DNA from 3 places in the Parabacteroides sp. 20_3 genome. Region 2 is predicted to be linked to each of the others. Evidence: riboswitches for the same ligand, from Rfam matches in the RefSeq annotation. Region 2 holds a riboswitch; each other region holds the start of a gene.
What was found. A riboswitch is a leader RNA that binds a small molecule or an ion and turns the genes downstream of it on or off. The one in region 2 is predicted to bind cobalamin.

Region 1 (4,082 bases), on a different contig from region 2:
TGCCTCCCGTGGAACCGTACTGATCCAGTTTGGATTTCCCCTTCCTGCGTTCAGCATGATGTGCGTACTTTTACGAGCGCTCTCATCCGCTAACTCTATCAAGATGTTCTTTAGCTCGAAAGGGCTAATCTCCGACATCTTTTTCTCATATTCTCTCGTGACATGTATTTTCTTCTTGTCCATACATTATATATATTACATGATTAGCACAATAACGACACCCCAGATGATTAATAAAGTATTACCCACCGCATAGGTAACGGTATAGCCTAAGGCTGGAGTCTCACTTCCTACGGCATCTTCCACCGCTCCTAATGCGGCAGTTGTCGTACGTGAACCCGCCGTACAACCTAAAGTAATAGCCGGGTGGAACTTAAAAACGTAACGTCCCATCAGAATACCGATGATAAGCGGGATAGATGTCGCTAAAGCACCGATAATAAATAAACTTATACCGACTTCCTTCAATCCGGTCACGAAACTGGGACCCGCCGTGATACCGACTACGGCGATAAACATATTCAATCCCAAATTATTTAATATCCAGACGGAAGGCTCCGGAATACGCCCGAAGGTCGGATGCTTAGAACGAAGCCATCCAAAGACGAGCCCGGCTATCAAAGCACCTCCACTCGTACTTAGGCTAATCGGGACACCCCCGAAATGAATCGCGAGCGAACCTAAAATTCCCCCTAAGAAAATACCGATACCCACGAAAATCAAATCGGTCTGATTGGTTGGGCGATCGGGATATCCTAAAGCCGTCGCCGCTTTATTTACCTCTGATTTCATGCCTACCAATTCCAGCATATCACCGGAATCTATCACCGTAGCGGCCAAGACCGGGATATTGATACCCGCGCGCCTTACGGACTTGATGCTAACACCATGCATGAACGATTGATTGCGTAAATAGCAGATCTTTTTCCCCACGTATTCCTTATGGATCACTAGTACGGGTAACGTCTCTGCCGGAAAATCAAGCAATTCAATGTCATTGACCTCGTCGCCAATCCAGTTCTCCTCTCCGATCACGAATTCCCGGCGACCGCTTAGAACAACCTCATTTCCGGTATGTAAAACCAAATCCGGTTTAACATCGGTTACTACATTATTAATACGGACACGCTCCACGAACAAATGCCGTCCCAATTGGTCTAAATATACCTCCAACTGCTTTACGCTTTTGCCATCCTTGAACCATTCATTACTAATCTTATAGGCCCGGAAAGTTACCGGACGGGCGGCTGGCATAAAGCCCGGTTGCTCGCTCTCGTCGTTATTTCCCATTTTAGCCTCTAGCTCTTTACACGCTTTTTTCACGTAGTCGAGTCCTCCTAAAAGACGTGGCCCGATATCACTCACTAACCATGCGGATCCTGCCGTACCGAAAATATAAGTTACCGCATAGGCCACGGGCATTACATTTACCATAGCACTTTTATCCGTATCGCTAATATTCATCTGTCCGATCGTATCTTCGGCAACTCCTAATACTGCCGACATCGTCTGGGAGCCCGCCAATAATCCTGCGGCCTCGCCTGCGTTATATCCCATAAGTTTCGCTAACAAAAAAGGAGCGATCAAACAAAATATACACATGACGGCGGCGAAAAGCATTTGAGGAAGACCTTCCTTTTTCAATCCCCGGAAGAACTGTGGCCCAACGCTATATCCTACAGCGAAGAGGAACATCAAGAAAAAGACGGACTTTAACGGTCCGCTTATATCGATTTTTAATTGCCCGATCAATACACCGACCAATAATACGCTGGTAACCGTTCCCAGCGTGAACTTCTTTATCTTAAACTTGCCAATCCAGAAACCGAGAGCTAAGGTTATGAAAATAGCTAGCTCCGGATAATGTTGAAGTAAATTAGTTATCCATTCCATATCTATTTATTTGATGTTAAACAAAAAAGATGCTATTGGAACAGGGATTCTTTGAAAGATGTTGTTACTTTTCGGGATTATTTATATAAATTTGCGACCGCTTAGGTGATAGAGTTTGTCTACCGACAACTCTATAAAAGGGAATCCGGTTAGAATCCGGAACAGTGCCCGCTACTGTGAAGCTCTTGAAAAGGAAAGCGTTCTGCTATGCCACTGTCTTAAGAAAGATGGGAAGGTTGCTTTCCGAGCCAGTCAGGAAACCTGCCAAGCGAAGTAATGATTAATTCCTCCCGGGGTTAGGAGCAATTAAGAGGATAGAAATATCACCTATATCTAAAAGATGTTGGAGACGGAATAATACGTTGTCTCCGTGGGATTGATATGTAATCTAATTATTAATATATTCATATGATGAGGAAACACTTACTATCTTTCTTCCTGCTGGTCATCAGCCTAGTTTGTCGTGCGCACGATGGCGAGAATTTTGTAGCATCCGATTTATTCGCCTCTTTACAACCGGGCGATAAGGCCGCTTTATTGATGGTACATTTTGGAACAACCCATGATGATACCCGTGCCTTGACAATCGACGCGATCAATCAAAAAGCGAAAGAAGCTTTCAAAGATGTTGAGTTGCGTGAGGCATGGACTTCTCGCATTGTAATGCGCCGCTTAAAAGCTCGTGGCATAGAGAAACTAAACCCGATCGAAGCCTTGGAAAAGTTAAAGGCTGATGGTTATACGCACATCTTGATCCAATCCACGAATATAATCGAAGGTATCGAGATGGAATCCTTACGTAAAGACGTTGCCGCCATGAAGTCTTCTTTCAAGGAAATCCGAATCGGCAATCCCCTATTGTATACGCCGGAAGATTATGAGGCAGTAATCGCTGCTATCATAAAAAATGGGGCGAAGGAAGGCGCTACATTATTAGTAGGTCATGGCACTTATACTCCAGCAACGGCCCAATATGCCATGTTGGATTATATGTTGAAGGAGAAGGGGTTCAAGAATTATTCCGTAGGAACTATTGAAGGTTATCCTTCTTTTGATACGATGGAAGCTCAAGTAAAAGCCAATGGTACGAAGAAAGTCGTGTTAATGCCATTTATGTTTGTCGCTGGAGACCATGCGAAAAACGATATCGCCGGTGATTGGAAAGAGGAACTGGAAAAGAAAGGCTACGAGGTAAGCGTATTTATGGAAGGTCTGGGACAGAATCCGGATATTCAGAAGATTTTCATCGAGCACGCCCGTTTTATGGCTAAACATAAGATGATTGATATCGTCGACAAGAAAAAAGCTTATGCGGTAGAAAAGGACTAATATGCTAAATACATGAAAAGAGTTTTGACAATCTTACCGTTGACAGCCTTATGTATCAGTACGATGCAGGCACAACACAAGAATGAGTACACGAATTTCGCCGATACGACATTCAATATTCAAGAAGTCGTAGCGACCGCCGCACGCAAGCCACGTCCACAAATCACGAAGTTGGACGTACCTATGAAATATCTTCCTATTTCAATTAATAGCATTACGGCGAGTAGTTTGGAGTTGCGAGGTATCCGTAATATCCAAGATGCGGTACGCTTTATGCCGGGCGTACGATTCCAAACATCTTATGGCGCATTTCAACAATTGTCGATCCGTGGTTTCGATCATTCTATCATGATGATAGACGGTATCCGCGATGAACGTTCGGCAATAAACAACTCTTATCCCGTACCCGATCTATCCTGTATCGAGTCTATTGAATTATTAAAGGGACCGGCTTCTGTACTTTACGGACATTCAGCCGTAGGTGGAACCTTGAATATCGTTCGTAAATCCCCGTCAGAGAAACAGAGCGTTAATGCTCGATTGGCCTACGGTAGTTACGAGAATAAAGAGGCGACACTTGGCATGGGCGGTAAATTGGTCGGTCCGGTCAATTATTACGCCAATGTCAACTTTTCCGATCAAGAGGGCTGGCGTGATAATGGCAACCGTCGCTTTTCCGGTTATCTGGCATTGCAAGCTAAAATGACGGAACGTGACATATTAGATGTTCGCGGAGGTTTTAACCGCGACTTCTATGGGACGGAGATCGGTCTTCCCGATTTAATGGCAAATGATGTATATAATGTGCAAACAGGACAGTTATATCTCCATAAAAATGAGATGCTACCGGGACTTGACCG
Region 2 (4,082 bases):
CGATATCCTTGACAGATAGTTTTTCAAGTTCCGGCTTGTACACGATCGCTGTGCCGGAGAGGCATATTAGGGTTATTATTAGCCCTAATATGAGTCCGGTGTATAAATGTAACTTTACTATGATCTTTCTAATGATCGAATTATGCGACATGTCTTGTGCCTTTTTTAGAAGTTGACCGCTAGCATAACCATCAGCGTCCTGGCCGAGCCGGGGAATAAAAGATAGTTCCCTTGGGATCCGGTATAATATTCTTGGTTGAATACGTTTTTCAAGTTCGCCGAGATCTTGTAGAAACTGCGCTTGTAAGCCACGAAACAGTCAACCAGATGATAGGCGTCCAGATCGATCGTATGTGCCATGTTTCCGTAGGATTTACCTTGGAAGTACCAACCACCGCCGAAAGATAAGCCTTTAACCGGGCCTTTACGGATTAGGTAGGAGGTCCATAGGTTGAACTGGCTTGGTGAGATATTGGCCAGTTGCGTACCTACGGGATAGGTCTCGTCGTTCGTTTTCGTTACCTCGGCATGCGTATATGCGTAATTGAAGGCTACGCTCCAACTGGGAGTGATCTCTCCGTTTACCGAAAACTCTATACCTTTGCTGGTCTGCTTGCCGATCAGTATCTTATATTCCTCGTCTTCTGGGTCTATCGTCGGCAAGTTGGTCTTCGACAAGGTATAGAAGGCTAGGCCGGTGCTCAAGCGATCGTTGAAGAATGATTTCTTGACTCCCGCTTCCCATTGTTTAGAGGTAATCGGGTCGAATGCCTCGCCATCCTTCGTTTGCCCGGATTGAGGGACAAAAGACTGACTGTAGGTAGCATATAGGCTCAAGTCGGGCATGGGCAGATAAACAAGACCCACACGAGGCGAGATGGCAAAGTTGTTTTCATCCGTTTTTTTATCCTTAATATAATTATCTTGTTTATCGTTCACCCAGTCCGCACGGGCACCAAGCAATAACTTCCATTGATCGGAAAAGCTTACTTGGTCTTGTAGATAGATTGCGTAGGTACGTTGGGTGATACGTAAGTCTGTACTCTGTTCCATCTCGAAATCAACTGGTTCTTCGGAATATTCCGGATGAACATAACTAATCGGGGTGTACATATTCCCTTTTACTTTCCTTCGGTTGGTAAGCCATCCGTATTCCAAGCCCGCTATTACTTTATGCTGGATGAAGCCCGTCTTGAAGCTGCCGTTCAATTCCTCCAATACATTGGTATAATTGATTTTTGCGTCCCAATGTGCCAAACGGCGGGTAATCGTGCTGTCCTTCTGAGGGGTTTTCATCTGGAAATACAGACGATCCTCATGCGTGAAATATTGGCGGGCGGAACTTCTGAATGACCAGTTCTGGTTGAAACGGTGGGTCAACTGGAAACCAACGCTATTATTGGTAAACTTGCCATAGGCCCACGGTTCGCCAAGGAATGTCTTGAATCCGTTATCTATCACCTCATTGTTGATATGCAAAACGCCCGGATCCTGTGTCCTTTTATCCCGGAAGATATCGGCATCGATATTAAGGGTGGTCTTGCGTCCTAAGTCAATGTCGATGACTGGGGTGATGTCGTATCGTTTGCTGTTTTGCGGTTTCCTGAATTTGTCGGCATCTTCATACATTCCGTTCAAGCGGTAACGGATGGTCTTTTTGGTGTTCAGCGGGCCGGAAATGTCGATAGAGGCTTGCTTATAGTCGTAACTGCCGTATCTGATCGTAGCGCCATACCGGGGCGTATATAAGGTCGGCTTGGTGATAAAGTTGATGATACCTCCGGGCTCTACCGCTCCATAAAGGACAGATGCCGGGCCTTTGAGGATCTCTATACGCTCGATACTGGATAGCGCGTCGTTCGAGAACTTTAGGTATCGTACCCCGTTCCTGAAATAGTTACGGGAGTTCGTCATGGAGAAACCACGGGAAGAGAAGACCTCGTTGATGTTGGAAGCCTCGCCGGAAGGTCCGCCTTTCACGCCGCCCAGGTTCCTTACGGCCTCGGTCATGGTGGTAGCCTGTTGGTCTTCCAATAATTTCCGGGTCGCTATGCCTACGGTTCCGGGTATTTCCATCACGGGGATATCCATACGGGTAGCCGAATTAGCGATGTCGGAGTTATAACTCTGTGGTTTTGCCCCGACGATATCTACCTCGGGTAATCCTAATAGTTTGTAAGATAACTGAATCTCCATCTCGTAATTTCCTTCTCCCGCGGGAATATCCCGGATCGCCGAGACGGTGTTGTAACTGTTGGTGATTAGTACGTGGTCCTTCGTGTCCTTTAGTGATAAGGAGAAATACCCATCCGTATCTGAAATAACCCGTATATCCGTACCCTTAATGTAAATGACAATGTTTGCCATCGCCTTGTTGTCTTCATCTACGACCGTACCGGATATGACTCTGGAACTTCCCTCGGATGGCCTACTTTGAGCGACCGTCCGGGTGCCACACAAAACAATCCCGCTAACAATTAGCAGGAACAAATAAAAGTGTCTCATAATGTATAAAAATTAATTACGCAGTTTACATCTCTAATGTAATCGTTCCACTAGTTCCCCAAATCCCGGGAGAATCTATTTCTTTTTTTATCTGGCAGGTTTCCTGACTAACCCGGAAAGCGACCTTCCCATCTTTAGAAAAGACAGTGGCATGAAGAAGCTTTCCTCTTTACGGGTTTTACAGTAGCGGGCTCTGTTCCGGAATCTAACCGAAATTCCCTTTTATAGACTTGCAGAATGCAACGTCTATCACCAAGACATCACAAAAGTATAGTATTGATAGGGCTTTTTTTAATGAAATATGTTAAATATATTGAACGTGTTAAACAATTTGGCATATCCTTATGCGATAGTTTTTCCCGGACTAATCTTTATGGAAAAGTTTTTTCACCATTCAATGAACTTTCCTCTTTCCCGGCGCTTTTCCAGTTCCTCTTGTAAATGTCGTTGGCGATCTTTGGCGATGTAACGACGGGCGAAGATGTTCGGGACAGCTACACCGAGTGAGATACAAAGAATGATGAGTGCGGAATTGATCCCGTTGAAGAATGCGTTTGTGACCTCACCGACTACTCCATGCAGGTTTATAAATGCCAGTAATGAGCGATACATGAGTACTCCCGGAATCATAGGAATGACAGATGGAATCGTCAATACGTGATTGGGAACATGGCACCAATGAACCGCTTTTACGGCAAGGAGGCTGACTACGAAGCTTCCCATAAACGAGCCGATCACAGGACCATAACCTAATTCGAAGTTCACAAAGTTACGGGTACATACCGCAATGATACCTCCTACGGCTACCACCCATAATAATCGGCGTTGAATATTGAATATCATGGAGAAGCCTATGGCGGAGATAGCTGCCGCTAATGCATATATGTAGTACGGGTCATGTGGAACCATATTTAATTCACTGAACTTATGATCTATCTCGACATCATTCATGACAAGTACCCGCATGGCGAATGCGATACCGAAAGTCATGGCGGCTACCATCATGACCGTATTGGAGGCCCGGGTGATGCCGACAAGCAAATGATTGTCTAGCATATCATCCACGAAGTTAATCAAGGGTACGCCCGGCACGATAAATAAAGCGCAGGCTAATAATGGATGATAAGGAGTGTCGGATAGCCCGGAGAAGGAGGATGCGTATGCCAAGCAGGTGGATACGAAAGCGGCCGCGGCGATACTCATATATACGTTAAGTCCAGCCTCGACACAGCGGGCCCGTACCCTAAACCCGACGAAAGCGCAAATGGAAGCGAATAGGAATGCCATCCAGTCGCATCCGAATAGCTTACAGAATCCTCCGCATGCGAATCCCGCTCCGATAGCTACGATATAAGGGGTATAATTCCGGGGTTGGTGAACGATCTTCTCCAGTTCTTCCTCATATTTATCCAAGGAATAATCTTGCTCGATCGCCCGCCATGAAAGCTTGCTTACCTGTGAGATTGTCGTCATGTTAATGCCATGCTTCTCGCATTTCTGGAATTTGGAGAATGAGTTTCGCTCATCGCTTACGTTTACCATGATCATGGTCCACCGGATATCGATATGCAACTTCT
Region 3 (4,082 bases), on a different contig from region 2:
CTCTCCAAGATACCCCGTTTCAGCAGACCCTCCAATACCGCAGAGGTATAACCACTGCGTTCCAATAGCTCTTTCTTGGAAAGCTCCTTCGATAAAGCAGGATTTAACGTATGGCTTAAATCCAAGAAGCTGACCAACAGAAGCTCTTGCTTCTTCGCTCGTTTCAAATCCTCGAACACCGCCTGTAATTTCGTCTCATCCCGGTAAGCCTCGGCCAAACGGATAAACGCCTGTGTCTTTGGAACGAATCCTCGCTTTAGCTCCTCGCTCACCTCGACCGCCCCTTTCACCATCAAGGAAGAGACGATCGGGACAACATTTCGGAGACCGGTCTTCTTCTCCAACTCCGAGATCGTCAATTTCAAAACCCCGCTAAAGGCATCCAGTACCGCTTGCTCGTTCGGGCGCAAGGGGGCGGTGGCCTCGAAATCCTCATTATAAGTAACCGCCGTCTCGCTTTCCAACTTTAAGCCGGAAGGCAAGGCCGCCTTATACACGTCGCCCAGCTTACATATATAATAAGAAGATATCCATTTCCAGAAACGGAGTTGCGGACGGCGGAGCACCGGCGTGGCATCCAGCAAAGCGTAGATCTCCTTCGTCTCAAAATCGGATACCGGTTCCCGGTCGTGTACCTCCATGACGATAGCCGTATAATATCGTTTCTTCCCGAAATGCACGATCACCCGGCAACCGGGAATCACGGCTCTCTCCAGATCTTCGGGTATCCGATAGGTATAGCTATTCTCCAAAGGAAGGGGAAGTATGACGTCCGCGTATTTCATTCAAACAGGTGTTTCATTACGAGCCCAAAAATAACAAAAAAGGCCGGACTTCTAAAGCCCAGCCTCTCTCATTTTATTTTCACCTATTTAGAACAAGATCGCTGCCGTGATAGACCATCCACGGTTCTTTCCGGCACCGTCGGAGAGGTTCACCTTCTCAATGCTATAGTTATCAGTCAGTCCCAGACCATAATTGAAACCCACCTGCAAGTGACTGATCAGTTCCACGCCGGCACCGAAGTTAAAACCTGCGCTGAAATTCTTCGCCTTCACCTGATCCGCTACGGAACCCGGGATATCCCAAAATTTATCACCGCCTACACGGAAACCGATATACGGACCGGCTGCCAAATACGCCTTGACGATCGGTAAACCGAATTTCCATTTCAAGTTGACCGGAACATCGATATAATCCGTCTTCATCGAAGTCTTAACCCCGCCAGCCGAGGTCGTCTCCAAACCTTTTTGCGAATACAACACCGCCGCATCGATCCCGACACCGACCAACGGTAAGGTCGTCTCGATCATCGGACCCACTTGAAAGCCGGTTACATTATCCGCTTTCAACACGTCCGAGTTGAAATGAACAGACGATATATTCACACCTCCCTTGATACCGAATTTAAGCTGAGCGTTCGCCGGAAGCGCCATCAACGCTAGCAAGGCAACCATAACAAGTCCCACAATTTTCTTCATATTCATACTTCTTTTGTTAATTACTCGTTGCAAATAAACGCACTTTTCTAATAATAAACAAATATTCTCTATAGAGTGTTCACGGAATACCCCAGTCCTTTAAACGCAAAGAAAGCATGCATCTTACACACGGAGCTCATCCCGTCGGTCAGATTCATGCTTCTTTCCCTAATTATTATGGCAAAATAATTATCCGAAACCATGAGACGACTTGATAAGAAAACCTTGGATAAAGAATAGTAAAAACCGGATACGGTTCTTGCGTTCTCTTCCGGCCTTTCCTCGAAGCCGTCGAAAATATACACGCCTTGCAGGTCTTCTGACTTACTTCCGGTCTTAAGCGCCTTCCCATTCACTTGAATGAACAGTGGCAACAGTATTGCTCAACCCGTTTATGAAGCTTACAGCAGCGGGACTGTCCGGGATTCTCACCCGATTCCCTTTTAATCCCTATCCGGCGATTGCCGAAAGGGAACAAAGCATGTAGCAAAGATACATAAAGTTTTGATGTAGCCTAACACTTTCCACAAAAAATATCCTTATATTCCCGGTTCCTGATATAGCATAAAGCCGCCCCGATAGCCGTGCGATACTCGGCATACTCCGGTATCTTGAAATGGACATCGCACATCTCCTCCAGACGGGGGAAAATATCCGGGCATTGTGGCAAGCGAGTCAGGTTACCGATCAATACGATATTCTTGATATCGCCATTTAACGAGGCGAAAACAGCTCCTTGTCCGATGGTCTGCAAGACCATATGAACGATACCGAGAGCGATATCCTCAACCTTAGCGTTCGCGTCCGCTTTTCCGAAAATAGAGGCTGTCACGTCCAGCGGCAGGCCGGGTAGCGGATGCGGCGTAATATCCCGGATATGCAAGTCGATATCATTCAAGGAACCGTGCTCGGCCAAAGACGCTATTTGGTGAAAGTCATGCGTTTTCAATAATAGCTTAGACAAGCCGAGGATTGTTCCGCCACCGATACCCAATCCCCCGATATGCTCGATCGTGGAGCCTTGTACCTTGACAAAGGAGGTACCCGTTCCCATGCTGACCACCAATAGACTGTCCAGTCCCGTATTATATTGCGCCCCTAGCCCATTCGCAAGGAACTCATCCGTCTTCGCAGTTGGTAAGCCATATAAAGGTTGATCGATATAAGCACTACCTACACCTGTCAAGATCACTTTCTCTATATTCGAGAGCGAGATGTTATTATCATAAATATATTTACCGAAGGCCCCGAATAAAGAGGTTACCGGATCGGTAGCTTTCACGAACATCGGGTTCTTGATCTTCTTATCCTCCACGCCGACGATCTTGGTCGTGCTACCTCCCACATCTATACCTATAACGATTCCCATGATTCTTTCCCTTTTTAATTGAATAATCGCTACAAAAGTACATAAACCCGCATACAATACTAAAAAAGGCCGGACAAAATCAATTGTCCAGCCTCTCTTTATTTAAAAACCGTAAGGTCTAAACTCCATTTATTCGCCTAACAAGATCTCAAGGATCTGGCAAGCTGCCTTCGATACGGAAGTACCCGGGCCAAAGATAGCGGCAACGCCAGCCTTATACAAGAAATCATAGTCTTGAGCCGGGATTACACCTCCAGCAATAACGATGATGTCCTCACGACCTAGTTTCTTCAACTCCTCGATAACCTGCGGAACCAACGTCTTATGACCAGCGGCCAAAGAAGAAACGCCCATTACGTGAACGTCGTTCTCCACAGCTTGACGGGCAGCCTCGGCCGGAGTCTGGAACAACGGTCCCATATCTACGTCGAAACCACAGTCCGCGTAACCGGTAGCGACCACTTTAGCGCCACGGTCGTGTCCGTCCTGACCCATCTTAGCGATCATGATACGAGGCTGACGGCCTTCTTTCTTAGCGAATTGCTCGCAAAGCTCGCAAGCTTTCTGGAAGTCTGCGTCTTTCTTAGTTTCTGATGAATACACGCCTGAAATAGTTCTAATGATTGCTTTATAACGACCTACAACCACCTCGCAAGCATCGGAGATCTCTCCCAATGACGCACGCAAGCCGGCAGCCTTAACAGCCAACTCTAATAAGTTGCCCTTCTTCGTCTTCACGCACTCCGTGATATCAGCCAAAGCTTTTTGAACAGCTGCTTCGTCACGGTTAGCACGCAACTCCTTCAAAGCGGCGATCTGCTCGTTACGTACGGCAGTATTATCGATCTCAAGGATATCGATCGGATCTTCCTTCGGCAAACGATATTTGTTAACACCAACGATGGTCTGAACACCAGAGTCGATACGAGCCTGTGTACGAGCGGCAGCTTCCTCGATACGCATCTTAGGAAGACCTGTCTCGATGGCTTTCGCCATACCACCCATGCTCTCGATCTCTTGGATCAATGCCCAACCTTTATGTACCAACTCATTCGTCAAAGACTCTACATAGTAAGAACCAGCCCACGGGTCGATCTCCTTACAGATCTTAGTCTCTTCCTGAATGTAAATCTGTGTATTACGAGCGATACGAGCAGAGAAGTCGGTCGGCAAAGCGATCGCCTCATCCAATGCGTTCGTATGCAAAGATTGTGTATGTCCTAATGTAGCGG

Region 1: it holds a riboswitch for cobalamin, as region 2 does, so the genes downstream of both, ACESPU_RS00200 (sirohydrochlorin cobaltochelatase) here and ACESPU_RS16910 (TonB-dependent siderophore receptor) in region 2, are expected to answer to the same signal.
Region 3: it holds a riboswitch for cobalamin, as region 2 does, so the genes downstream of both, ACESPU_RS10365 (porin family protein) here and ACESPU_RS16910 (TonB-dependent siderophore receptor) in region 2, are expected to answer to the same signal.

Annotation. Positions count from the first base shown of each region.
Region 1 covers NZ_CAXSNO010000001.1:49,163-53,244, reverse strand. The annotation lists gene ACESPU_RS00210 (bifunctional aspartate transaminase/aspartate 4-decarboxylase) at 1-183, opposite strand, end outside; gene aspT (aspartate-alanine antiporter) at 196-1,893, opposite strand; cobalamin riboswitch at 1,980-2,177, shown strand; gene ACESPU_RS00200 (sirohydrochlorin cobaltochelatase) at 2,305-3,222, shown strand; gene ACESPU_RS00195 (TonB-dependent siderophore receptor) at 3,235-4,082, shown strand, end outside.
Region 2 covers NZ_CAXSNO010000008.1:229,806-233,887, forward strand. The annotation lists gene ACESPU_RS16905 (PepSY domain-containing protein) at 1-151, opposite strand, end outside; gene ACESPU_RS16910 (TonB-dependent siderophore receptor) at 166-2,505, opposite strand; cobalamin riboswitch at 2,581-2,777, opposite strand; gene ACESPU_RS16915 (threonine/serine exporter ThrE family protein) at 2,893-4,082, opposite strand, start outside.
Region 3 covers NZ_CAXSNO010000004.1:280,662-284,743, forward strand. The annotation lists gene priA (primosomal protein N') at 1-785, opposite strand, end outside; gene ACESPU_RS10365 (porin family protein) at 873-1,481, opposite strand; cobalamin riboswitch at 1,773-1,976, opposite strand; gene coaW (type II pantothenate kinase) at 1,996-2,850, opposite strand; gene scpA (methylmalonyl-CoA mutase) at 2,980-4,082, opposite strand, start outside.